DNA from 3 places in the Nicoliella sp. ESL1113 genome. Region 2 is predicted to be linked to each of the others. Evidence: riboswitches for the same ligand, from Rfam matches in the RefSeq annotation. Region 2 holds a riboswitch; each other region holds the start of a gene.

Region 1 (4,274 bases), 340 kb from region 2:
TAAATAACTTTAAGGAGCTACAGATATGAAAAAATTATTTTCAATTGCGGCTGGTTTATTGCTAACGTTTATATTAATTGGTTGTAGCAATTCTAATACAGATAAAAAGGGCAGTAGGGGAGCAAATCCTTCTACAGTTTCTCATAATGCTAGTCTAAATTATCACAATTTTCAGTCCATTAAAGTTGGTAGCTTTGTTGATAACAGTGGTTCAACATCTGCATACGTCAGAAAGTTGCTTGGTAAGCCATCATCAGTTACTACTACCAAGGTTAGTAGTGGGAAAGAAGTAAAAAGTTATCTCTTTAGTAAGTTGAGTAATCAATTTAAGGCAAAAGATGTTACGGTTACGTTTGAAAATGATCGTGTGGTTTCTAAGGGGTTCTCTAATTCTGATATTAATAAATTAAGCGTATTGAACAATAATAAGATCAATTCAATTAAAATCGGCAATAGCTATAATAGTGTAATTGAAAAGTTAGGGCAGCCTTCTGCGGAATCAGAAAGTGCCAGTGGCGGAACATCATTGAAAACCGTTGTCTATCTTACAGGTGAAAATGGTAAATCCATCAGTTTGGTGTTTAGTAATGATAAAGTGACTCAAATTACCAATAGTGAATTAAAGTAAAATAAAAACAGGGCAGTTGCAATTGAATTAGCAGCTGGCCTGTTTTATTAATTGTTTTTAGCTCAATCGATCGAATAAGAAACTTTCCTTACTTAAAATATCGATCGCAGTAATATCAACTAAATTAATGGGTTCATTTTCATCAACATCGTTAAATCCATTTAATTCACTAAATTCAACTTCGTTCAAAGTTATTGAGTCATTTTCAATCGTCATGATACGACCCTGTTGCACATAATCGTGCTCGGTACTATAAACCGAAAGTGTTATTTGATGTTTAAAACAATAATCAATAATTTTAAAAAAATCATCAGTTTTAAATTTTTTAAATTGTTGCTGGAGATTAAACGGATCGTAAAGTTGATTTTCCTTCGTAAAAGCAACGTAACGGTCAAACAGTTTTGAATAGGTAGTTCCAAATGAAATTTTTGAAATATCATCCTTTAAGATGATTGTATATGAATCAAGAAATCCATAGTCATCGATCGTTTGTAAAATTAAGTACATCCCCAAGTCCCTTACGATATAACCAAGCGCAAAGTTTTCATACTTATAATTATCACGTGATTTTGAATAAATTTCTAATGGTTTATCGTTTCCGATATACTTATTGATCTTATGCTTATCCATTGGCAAAATCTCCTGACTCATTCGATTGATATGTATATTATGAATGATTTATGTGCAGTTGTAAAAATATGCGTTCTAAATATTTCAATTTAGCTTGGCAATAAAATAGCTTAAAATCAAAATACCTGACAAACCATTATTCATGATCTGTCAGGCATTATTATTATGGATTTGAATCTTTAATAACGAAATGGTGGAAACACTTCTTTCTTATTTAGAATTTGCGGTAAATCGATTTTCTAAGTGAATGGTAACACCTTCCTGTTCATTAGCTGGGTAAAACGAACTTTGTACTAAGTTGGTGATTACATCTCCCTTGAATAAAATCTGGGGTAAATCGTTCTTCATGATACTGGAATCATCCCCTTTGATTTATTGTCATTATAATATACCTTTTAAATGATAAAGTAAACCCTTTTGAACGATTTTTTCTAATCTTTTTTAATTATTTTTTAATCATCCGTTGATAGGGAAAAGGGCTGGAATCAAAATACCTGATAGACCATTTTAGATGATCTATCAGGCATTATTATTATGAGTTTGAATCTTATTTAGCAAAATGGTGGAAACACTTCTTTCTTATTTAGAATCTGCGGTAAATCGATGTTTTAAGTGAATGGTAGGTACCTCTCTTTCATTAGCTGGGTAACTCACTTATAATCTCATTGGTGGAAACACATCCCTTACAATTTAATCTGAGGTAAAGCCTTCAGTTTGCATTGGAAACATCCCCTTTGCTTTGTTGTTGATAATAATATAACGCAATTAAATTAGAATGTAAAGGGTTTTATCTAATTTATTTATAATTATTTTCAAATTATCGCTTAATCATGATGATGCCTTGATTTAAAGGCCTAATCCATTAAAATCTGATCGATAATTAGCTGAGCGAGGGCGAATTAATTGCGGCACATTGTTATCAATGATAATTTATTATTATATCAATTAAAAAGGATGACAATTATGGATAAAAACGAAGCTTTAATTAACTTAGCCCATCGTAGGTATGCGACTAAAAAGTATGATCCGAACAAACATATTTCCGATAGGGATTGGCATACCATTATGGAGGTCGCTAGATTATCACCTAGTTCAATGGGACTTGAACCTTGGCAATTTTTGTTGATCGAAAATAAAGAATTGAAACAGGCAATGTATAACGATGCCTGGGGGGCGCAAAAGAGCCTTGACGGCGCTGATAAATTTGTTGTAATTTTAGCTCGTAAGGATATGAATATTCATTCCCCTCATATTAAGCATATGAGCGAAGATGTTCAAGGCCACCCGTTTGACATTGATTCACCGTTCTCTAAAAAAATCATTAATTTTCAGGAAAATGATTTTAAGTTAAATACTGAGCGTGAATTATTTGATTGGGCTTCAAAGCAAACCTACATTCCATTGGCGAACATGATGGATGCCGCTGCAGCATTAGACATTGATAGTTGTCCAATCGAGGGCTTTAACCGTGTCAACATTGATCGGATTCTGTCTGATTATGGAGCATTCGATCCTAGAAAGTGGAGCGTTTCTGTAATGGTCAGTTTTGGTTATCGTGACCAAGCGATTACGCCTAAGAAACGCCAACCAATGGAGGCTGTCTACCGAGTTATTAAATAATTAAGATGAAGCACAATTCGTTATTGGATTGTGTTTTTATATTGAGTTGATTAATTCATTTTTATCGCTTAATATATAAGTGGATTCAAATAATATACCGATTAATGGGGTGCTGGAATGGCTGAGATGATACCCATGAACCTGATCTAGGTAATGCTAGCGGAGGGATTATTAAAGGTGTATAAAATCAAGCTATTGCTTCATTCGATTAGTCTTTTAAGGAGATTTTTCAAATGGCAAGAACAGTTTTAATTACAGGAGCAAGTTCAGGATTAGGCGCTGAAACTGCGAAACAATTTGGTGAACGGGGCTTTAACGTCGTGGTAAATTATTACCATCATCAAGACGCTGCTGACCAAGTAGTTGAAGAAATTGGATCAGACCATGCAATTGCGATCAAGGCCGACGTTAGGGACAGAAGTCAAATCGATGAACTAGTTAAGCAGGCAATTGATCATTTTGGAAGCCTAGACGTCGTTGTTAATAATGCTTTAGTCGGGTTTAAATTTGATCCCGTTAAGCAAAAGGCTTTTCAAGATTTATCATGGGATGACTATCAAAAACAAATTGACGGGACCTTGAAGGGTGCTTTTAACGTTACCCAAAGTGCGCTTCCTAATATGATTAAAAATCATTATGGGAAGGTCATTAATATCGGGACGAACCTGTTTCAAAATCCGGTGGTTCCTTACCATGAATACACCACTGCAAAGGCAGCATTGATTGGATTTACTAGAAACTTAGCAGCCGAGCTAGGGAGTGCTGGGATTAGTTTTAATATGGTATCAGGGGGATTACTTAGAACCACTAATGCCAGTGCTGTTACTACTCCCGAGGTGTTTGACTTAATTGCCAATCAAACGCCACTTAAATCAGTAACTACTCCGAAACAGGTTGCTAAGATGGTGGTATTCTTAGGATCAGACGAAAGTGATGGGATTACAGGTCAAAATTACACTGTTGATGGTGGATTAACGATGAACTAAATATCAAATGAAAGGGCAGTAGTAATCACATTCGTGAATGCTACTGCCTTTTTTCATTGATTATTGTTCATTAATGTAATCTAGTATTCTAAACATGACGGCCTTATTTTCAATTGGAACTGGGGTGTTCAATATTTCTTGAGCGCTTTGGCCTAATATCGAGTCCTTAATATATGGAAAATCATTCACTACCATCTCACGAACGTTATTAGCCTTGGGTTCCAAATGAAATTGGAGGCCCGCAATTCGATGGTTCATCACGAACCCTTGGTTCTTTAAGCCAGGGGTGGAAAATAAACGTTCTGCCCCTGCTGGAATTTTGAACATTTCTTCATGCCAGTGAAGGGCAGTGACTTGTTTTGGTAATCCAGAAATGGCATTACTTTCTAGTTTAACAGCTGCCCAACCAA
Region 2 (4,274 bases):
TGATATTGCTGTAGCATACTTAAAGTAGTTTATGATTGGAAGAAAGTAAATAAGATATGAATGAGATGGAAGCTAAACATCACGCTAACTTAATACTTAAGCGATTGCAACCTTGGTTCAAAGGTCTTTTTAATACTAGATATCGTTTAATTTTGGTAAATGATCAATATGATCGTTGCTATAATTTTTATATGGAAATTAGCCGAAATCAAACGCTTACTAGGGTGGTTCCACTTCATGAAATTGATGATTACGACATGAATGCGTTGTTTTTAATTTTAAGATTTTTAAATCAAGAGTGTCACCTGTCGATTGAGTTTCGTAATTTCACAGCTCAAGAGGTAATCATTTTGAAACACTACTTCCACTAGGATATTATTAAACTGATTTGATATAATGGAAATAACTATTTAATGGGGGTGATCTTAATGATTACATTAGCTGGTACAGTTGGTTCTGGTAAAACATCATTAGCGCAGAAGCTAGCAGAACATTTAGATACGGATGCTTTTTTGGAACCCGTTGAAAGTAATCCAATTTTACCAAAGTTTTATGCAAATCCAAAAAAGTATGGTTTTCTTTTACAAATTTATTTTTTGAATAAACGATTGGAAATGATTAAAAAGGCGCAGACTCATCATAACAATGTTTTAGATCGTTCAATTTATGAAGACTCCGTTTTTACAGATGTTAACTATAAATTGGGTAATATTAACTTAACTGAAAAGAACGTTTATGATAGCCTTTTGAACAATATGATGCAAGAAATACCAAATTCCAACCGTAAGAAAAAACCAGACTTATTGGTTTTCATTGATATTGATATTAATCACCAATTAGAGCATATTAAACGGCGGGGCCGTGAGTTTGAACAGGTTAATAATAATCAACATTTATTGGATTACTATCAAAAATTACAGTTAGCATATCAACGTTGGTATGATAGTTATCGTGAAAGTCCTAAAATGAAGATTAATGGTAATCGTTATGATTATGTTAATAATCCTGATGATTTAACTGAAGTACTTAGACAGATTGAATATCACGTTGTTAAATAATTAGTTTTGACTAATTTTATGCATTATAGTAGTATTGATTACGTTATAATAATTTAAAGTATAAATATTAATGGGGTGCCGATTGTTGGCTGAGATTATACCCATGAACCTGATCCAGGTAATGCTGGCGATAGGGATTAATCATAATTCAACCATAATAATCTCTATCTATTTAGATAGGGATTTTTTATTTTGGGACACTGTTATTTATTTATACACAGGAGGATGAAGAATGGGTCAACAAAATCGAATTCAAAAGGTAACGATTTTGGCAATTATGATTGCATTGGATTTTGTGCTATCACCGATTTTCAGAATTGAAGGGATGGCACCAATGTCTAGTGTCTTAAACGTTACTGCTGCAGTAATGATGGGGCCAGTTTATGCAACGGTTATGGCAGTCGTGTGTGCATTGATGAGAATGTTATTTTTAGGAATCCCACCATTAGCATTTACTGGGGCTGTCTTTGGAGCATTCTTAGCTGGAATATTATACTTATATAAGCGTAATACCTGGATGGCAATTATTGGGGAAGTAATTGGCACTGGGTTAATTGGCTCACTAGCATCATATCCAGTAATGGTTTGGTATACCGGTACACATAGTCAATTGTTTTGGTTTGTATTTACACCTCGCTTTTTTGGTGGGGCAATTTCAGGATCAATCATTGCATACTTGATTCTCCTTAAGTTAGTAAAAACAAATCAATTTAAAAGGATTCAACGGTTATTCTTCAAAAATTAATTGCATTAAAAATTAAAAGCGTAGCTATGTCATTCATAGCTACGCTTTTTTGATGCTATTTAATTTGGTGTCTACCATTAATTGACAATTGGAATATTGACATTGGTATGGTTATTACCATTTTGAAATTCATCATTGTTAATTGAATAGAGCACCTTGTTATTACTTGCATTTCCGTTGATAACAACCTTGGAGTTTGATGTAGCTCCGTCAATTGTATCTAATTTAATCGTGTTATTATTGCCCCCCATAATTAACTCACGGGTGGCCTCAGATTCTTGTTCTGAAGTGAGGTGATTTCCTTGAAGGACATTATTATTTCCTGAGATGTAAACATCTCCGATTTTTTTATCAAAGCCCTTTGGATTGTCCTTATCACCACGAATATAAATCGAGTTATTAGATAGGGTGTTATAGTTCCCAGTAATATAGATTGCCCGACTATAGTATGATTGAATGTTATTGTTTGAAATCATAACATGATCACCGTTATTAACTTCAACATTGGTGAATCCATCTGGATAAATGTTGTTATTGGAGATATTTGCAGCATATGGATTGTCTAATTTAACAGAAATACCACCAGGTTGAGCACCGATAAAGTTATTAACAATTTTAGCTTGCTGTGACGCTCCTAGCAATTGGACACCATTGGTCAACTCTGAAATCCAGTTATCTCTGATATCTGGAGTATCGGCACCATTTAAGGTAATTCCGTAGGTAGCGTTTTTCATTGCTATATCATGAATTTTTAACCCATCAGAATCTTGTGGACCGCTTATTAGCGTTTGAATGCTGTTAGGATTATTACTACCGATCATATTGAGATGGTCAATTTCGATTCCGCTGATTCGAGGTGACTTGTTAGCAACCCCAATTTGAATCCCCGTCGTGTTACCATCAGCGATGATTAATCGACTACCACCCCCTGTAACCAACGTACCGTTTTGAGAATCAACATTAGAACGTAATCCCGCATTGATTCCTTTGATGCGAACATGGTTACTATCAATAACTACTGGTGTTTTAAGATAAAAGTCACCATTTGGAATTAAAATGGTTCCACCAGAAGATGGCATCTGGGAAATAATCTTGTTAATGATTGCTCCAGAATCAGTATTGGTATCGCCGCTTTTAACGCCGTAATCAGTTAATTTGTAGTAAACATCAGATAGGGCATCTTTACCATTTTGACCAGGATCACCCTTTGGGCCTTGAGCACCAGTGTCACCCTTTGCCCCATTTGCTCCAGTATCTCCCTTTACTCCTGGAGTACTCGTCCCAGCAGCACCGATGTCCCCCTTAGGGCCTTGTAGACCAGTTGCACCGATGTCTCCCTTAGGGCCTTGTAGACCAGTTGCACCGATGTCCCCCTTAGGGCCTTGTAGACCAGCAGTACCAGTGTCACCCTTAGGCCCCTGTAGTCCAGTAGCCCCGGTATCACCCTTAGGACCTTGTAGTCCAGCAGCCCCAGTATCACCCTTAGGCCCCTGTTGACCAGTCGCACCAGTGTTACCCTTAGCGCCTTGTTTACCTGTATCTCCCTTAGGTCCCTTCAAAAGTTTGATATTGGGGTGGTTATGTCGGGCTTTTTTTACCTTCTTTTGCTTATGATTTTTTTAACAGCTTTTTTAGCTGATTTTTTAGGTTCTTTCTTACTGTTTTTATGGGTTGCAGCATTAACGGAATCACCGTTACTATTTAAAGTGCCTCCAAACATTAAGAATGCAGTGGTTGTTGCTAACAATGTAATTATTTTTTTGACATTATTATTCAATCGCTGTGTTCCTCCATTTTTCATAATTAGTATGTATTGATCAATACATACTAATTATACTATTATTATAATTTAAAAGATATAATTATCTTTAATATTATTTAAACAATTGCTAACACTGTAGTACAATTTTGGATCAATTTATTAAATAAACAATACTTAATTTAAACTATTATATTAATAATAATTAGCCGTTCTTTTACCAAAAATTTACATAATTGGTTCTAAAATTAATTTTTGCGCATTTATTTTTACAAAAAAAACACATTTGTTTTACAACTTATCTAAATTAGAATGTTATTCTTGAAATCGTTAAGAAAAGTTAATGAATTTAACAATTCCATAAGGATAGGTGAGAATATTGTCAATTCAACTAAAGCATCTTGAAAAGAAATACGAAGGATCAGATACACCAGTTTTAGAAAATGTTTCTGCGCACATCGAAGATAATGAATTTTTTGCAATCGTTGGACCATCAGGTTGTGGGAAAAGTACATTACTTAGAATGATTGCGGGAATTATTCCCATCACTTCAGGAAGCCTGTATTTAAACGGTGAGGTCGCAAACGACTTAGAACCAAAGGATCGGAAATTATCAATGGTATTTCAAAGCTATGCTTTATACCCATTTTTATCTGTTTTTGATAACGTTGCGTTTGGCCTAAAGGCTCGTAAGCAACCAAAAGAAGAAATT
Region 3 (4,274 bases), on a different replicon from region 2:
AAATCACGTTGATCACTAAATTCATAAGGATCATTCAAAGTAATCGTAATCAAGCGGTGCTTCCCTGGTAGTTGGCCAGTTCCAACAAAACATAGCCCTGCAGCTGGAGTATAGCCGGTCTTTAAACCATCAACGCGCAGACTTGCATCATAGAAGGTCCGCCCCTTAAGTAGGTTGTTGTAGTTATATAGGTTTTGCCCTGCAACCTTGGCCGTGCCCCTGCTAGCATCATTTAATACCTTTGGATAATAAGTTAAAACGTGTTGCGCAATTACTGCCAACGCCTTTGCACTTACCATGTTCCCAGCAGTAGCCCCACCAGAATACTTATAACCATAATGAACTAAATCATTATTTTCAAGTCCAGATGGTGAGTTAAAGGTCGCAGAAATCCCCCATGCCCTTGCTTGTTTATTCATCATATTCACGAACTGACCATTTGAGCCAGCGACCCATTGTCCCAATGCAATCGTAGCTGCATTTGATGATTGGATCAGTGCTGCTTGATAGAGCTGCTTTACGGTATATTTACGACCAGCAACCAGCTTAAAGCCACCACCAACGTTATTATTGTAACTCATGCTCCGTAAGCCAGCATTAGAAGTATCAACGACTTGGTTCCAGCCATTCGTTTCCTGTGCTTTTCTGACCACCAGGTACAATGACATTAACTTGGCTGTGGATGCTACCTTCATTTTTTGATTAATGTTTTTAGCATAGATGACCTGTCCGTTCGTAGCATCGATCGCAATTGCAGCCGCTGCATTCTTCATCTTATAGTTTCCAGGAACAATATTATTAGTAGTGATTCCTGATGCACCATCGTCATAGTTATAATCATAATTATAATCAGCACTGACATTAACTGTTTTTGTCGAAACAACATCTAAAAATGGAGTAATTTCTGATGCTGATGCTAATCCGACAACAGCAGTTAATACAATTGCCATCTTTTTAAAATTCTTTTTAAGATTCATTTAACCAACCCTTCTCTGATTTCGATATCCTAAATAATAAGTTAACACCTTAGCACTTTATTAACAATTGATTATTGATAAATGTAAACGAAGTGTTATTTAAGATTTATGCCTGTAATATTCAAACTTGCATTTAAGAAAAAATTAAGTTATACTGTTCTAGTTAATTAAATAGATAGATGTTTGGGGTGCCTTTTTTGGCTGAGATGATACCCATTGAACCTGATCCAGTCCGTACTGGTGGAGGGAAACGTTTTATCAATGGTGTACATATTCCGAAAGGGACCTCAGTATTTGAGGTCCCTTTTTTCTGTCTATCTAAAATAATTGTTTAATTTATTGAAGGGAAGGATTTTCCATGTCTAAAAAATGGAGTCTTAGAAACATTATTTTAATTGCATTGATCGCAATTGTCTGTGGGGTTATTTTCTGGTTGACTAGTTTTATCTATAACGCATTAACACTAGTTTTAACACCAATTGGTCTTGCTCCCGCAGCAAACGATATTTCACTTGGTCTTTGGATCGTTGCTGGTCCATTAGCAGGGGCTATTTTCAGAATGCCTGGTGTTTCCATTTTCTCAGAAGTTGCCGGAGCCGTTGTTGAAATGTTCTTGGGTGACCAATGGGGAGTTATGAACGTTGTCTCAGGTTTAATTCAAGGTGCCGGAGCTGAATTAGGTTTTGCAGTTACTGGTTACAAGAAGTACGGCCACTTCCAATTATTGTTAGGTAGTATCTTCACTACCATCATTACTTTTACTTGGGATTGGTTCAAGAATGGATACAACGCATACGGTTTTGGAATGTTGATCTTCTTATTCATCGTTAGATTTATTTCAATCTGGGTATTTAGTGACCCAATTCCATTGGCCATCAAGAAGCTCCTAAACAGAAGCCACGCCATTGCATAATCATTTTAACGATTCAATGCTTCATAAATTTAAATGAATTTAAAGCACTTATAAAGCCAAGCTTGTAAGTGCTTTATTTTTAAATTACCAGGAGGAATTAACCATGACCACCGTTTCAGTTAGTCATTTTACATTTACCTACCAGCATCGCTCACAACCAGTATTAGAAGACGTGAACCTAACCTTTCCGAACGAAAAAATTAGCTTGATTGCTGGACCATCTGGAACTGGTAAATCGACGCTTTTAAAGTCAATTGCCGGTTTATATCCTGAGTTTGCCAATGGTGATTACACTGGTGAAATTAAAATTGGTGACAAGGAGATCAAAGACATTGCCCCTACTGACTTCAGCGGCTATGTGTCAATGATGTTTCAAAACCCCAATCAACAGTTTACGATGACGAACGTATATGATGAACTCCAATTTGCACTTGAGAATAGACAGTTAGATCCTAAAATCATCCCCCAACGAATCGATGATGCACTAGAATTCGTGAACATCACTAAGTTAAAGCACCGTGACTTGAACGCCCTATCCGGTGGTGAAAAACAAAAGGTCGCCTTAGCCATCATCATCGCAATGGATTCCGACGTTATTTTATTGGACGAACCATTTGCGAGTCTAGATCGTCAATCGCGAAGTGATCTGCTATATCAATTGACCCGCTTACGTGATCAAAAGAATAAAACGATCATCTTAGTGGACCATGACCTTTCTGGTTACGACAACATTGTCGATACGTTCTTCTACCTAAAACCCAACCAATTTCAAATTCAACAGTTAAGTAATGCAGAGGTCCAAAAATTATTAGTACCATTTGATAATCAAGAGTTAGCGGCCGTCCACTTCCCGATTCCCGATAATAACGAACCAGCCGATCTGATCTTAAACAGTTGTGAACTAAAGCAAAACCAAGGCGTATTGCTAAAGGCTGACCAATTCAAATTTCCAGCAAAGCAAATCACATTGATCACAGGTGAAAATGGAATCGGTAAATCGACCTTGTTCAAAGCTTTAACACGGCTCTTTAAGTATGAGGGTTTGATTTCATATCAGGATAAAGACATCCAAAAGATCCATAAGAAGAAATACCTTTCCCACGTTGCGCTGGTCTTTCAAGATGCTGAAATGCAATTCGTCGACATCACGGTTGAAGAAGAACTATCGCTTTCGATTAAAAACGCGGTCCATCATAATTACTCCAAAGAAGATATTGATGCCATGCTTAAGGCGTTGCAGATCGACGGCAGGGAAAAACAAGTCGTTTACACACTTAGCGAGGGGCAAAAAAAGAAGTTGCAAATCGTCGAGATGTTGATCATGGGAACTGACATTTTATTAATGGACGAACCATTTAAGGGGTTAGATATCAAGTCTCTAGAAACGGTAGTCGAAATGCTAAAAAATGCGAGTCAAAAATTTAACCAAACCATCATCATCATTAGCCATCAACTCAGTGGTTTGGAAACGCTATTTGATTATCACATTCAGTTCAAAGACCAACAACTTACTTATAAGGAGTCGTTATTATGAACACAGCCATTAAATTATTCATGATCATCATCATCGGAGTTGAAATTTCATTTATCCAAAGCGTCCCATTGAACCTTTGTATCTTAGCAGTCAGTTTAATTTACCTCCTGGTCAAACGGGTTAAATTAAAGTCGATCGCATATTTGACCCTGTACCCGATCATTCCAGCCTTTGGACTCTTAATGTCACAAGTTATCTACGGGACCCATGGCGCCATTATCGGATGGGTGCTGTTTACACGGTTATTCACCTACGTCTGGCTCGGGGCTACCTTTACGATGACTAGCAACATTAAAGACCTCGCATTCACATTGGAACAAAACTTCAAACTCCCATCCAAGTTCGCCTACGGAGTATTGACCGCATTCAACTTGGTGCCAAGGATCATCATCGAAGTCCAAACGATCCGCCACGCCAGTTTAATGCGCGGGGTTACGATGCAACTCTGGTCGCCGAAATTATATTTCAAAGCCATCTTAGCAGCCATTAACTGGTCTAGCGATCTCTCACAAGCAATGATCTCACATGGTTTTGTTGAAGATGCGCCACGGACTCACGTTGAAAAAACCTACGTTCGCTGGACCGACTTTGCTTACATGGCCTTTTGGCTCATTATGGTGCAATTACCAATTTTCATTTTTTAAACTAAGCGGTGAACCTTTCAATCAATTGTTTGTTATAATATAATGATAATTAATAAATAACTTCAGGAGGCTTACTATGACTAACGGAATTAGTAACATTTCAAAGGAAATCATTGATTTTCAAAAGGGCAACGCATGGCCAGATACCCAATTAGCTTTCAACCTACATATCAGCGTTGAAAGATTACACGATATCAAGTCAATGG

The links. Region 2 has a riboswitch for thiamine pyrophosphate ahead of thiW (energy coupling factor transporter S component ThiW). Riboswitches for the same ligand answer to the same signal wherever they lie in the genome.
Region 1: linked by a shared signal. The riboswitch ahead of ACSYTJ_RS06855 (3-oxoacyl-ACP reductase) and the one ahead of thiW (energy coupling factor transporter S component ThiW) in region 2 are both predicted to bind thiamine pyrophosphate.
Region 3: linked by a shared signal. The riboswitch ahead of ACSYTJ_RS01810 (ECF transporter S component) and the one ahead of thiW (energy coupling factor transporter S component ThiW) in region 2 are both predicted to bind thiamine pyrophosphate.

What each region holds. Positions count from the first base shown of each region.
Region 1 covers NZ_CP196388.1:5,576-9,849, reverse strand. Annotated here, with positions in the region: gene ACSYTJ_RS06875 (DUF3862 domain-containing protein) at 26-628, shown strand; gene ACSYTJ_RS06870 (hypothetical protein) at 686-1,258, opposite strand; gene ACSYTJ_RS06865 (hypothetical protein) at 1,469-1,606, opposite strand; gene ACSYTJ_RS06860 (NAD(P)H-dependent oxidoreductase) at 2,222-2,878, shown strand; TPP riboswitch at 2,974-3,063, shown strand; gene ACSYTJ_RS06855 (3-oxoacyl-ACP reductase) at 3,112-3,864, shown strand; gene ACSYTJ_RS06850 (type 1 glutamine amidotransferase) at 3,925-4,274, opposite strand, start outside.
Region 2 covers NZ_CP196388.1:347,885-352,158, forward strand. Annotated here, with positions in the region: gene ACSYTJ_RS08335 (M20/M25/M40 family metallo-hydrolase) at 1-28, shown strand, start outside; gene ACSYTJ_RS08340 (deoxynucleoside kinase) at 429-1,058, shown strand; TPP riboswitch at 1,120-1,212, shown strand; gene thiW (energy coupling factor transporter S component ThiW) at 1,291-1,803, shown strand; gene ACSYTJ_RS08350 (NosD domain-containing protein) at 1,881-3,362, opposite strand; gene ACSYTJ_RS08355 (hypothetical protein) at 3,398-3,580, opposite strand; gene ACSYTJ_RS08360 (ABC transporter ATP-binding protein) at 3,942-4,274, shown strand, end outside.
Region 3 covers NZ_CP196387.1:474,720-478,993, reverse strand. Annotated here, with positions in the region: gene ACSYTJ_RS01815 (D-alanyl-D-alanine carboxypeptidase family protein) at 1-977, opposite strand, end outside; TPP riboswitch at 1,152-1,243, shown strand; gene ACSYTJ_RS01810 (ECF transporter S component) at 1,336-1,890, shown strand; gene ACSYTJ_RS01805 (ABC transporter ATP-binding protein) at 1,994-3,424, shown strand; gene ACSYTJ_RS01800 (energy-coupling factor transporter transmembrane component T family protein) at 3,421-4,068, shown strand; gene ACSYTJ_RS01795 (LBP_cg2779 family protein) at 4,145-4,274, shown strand, end outside.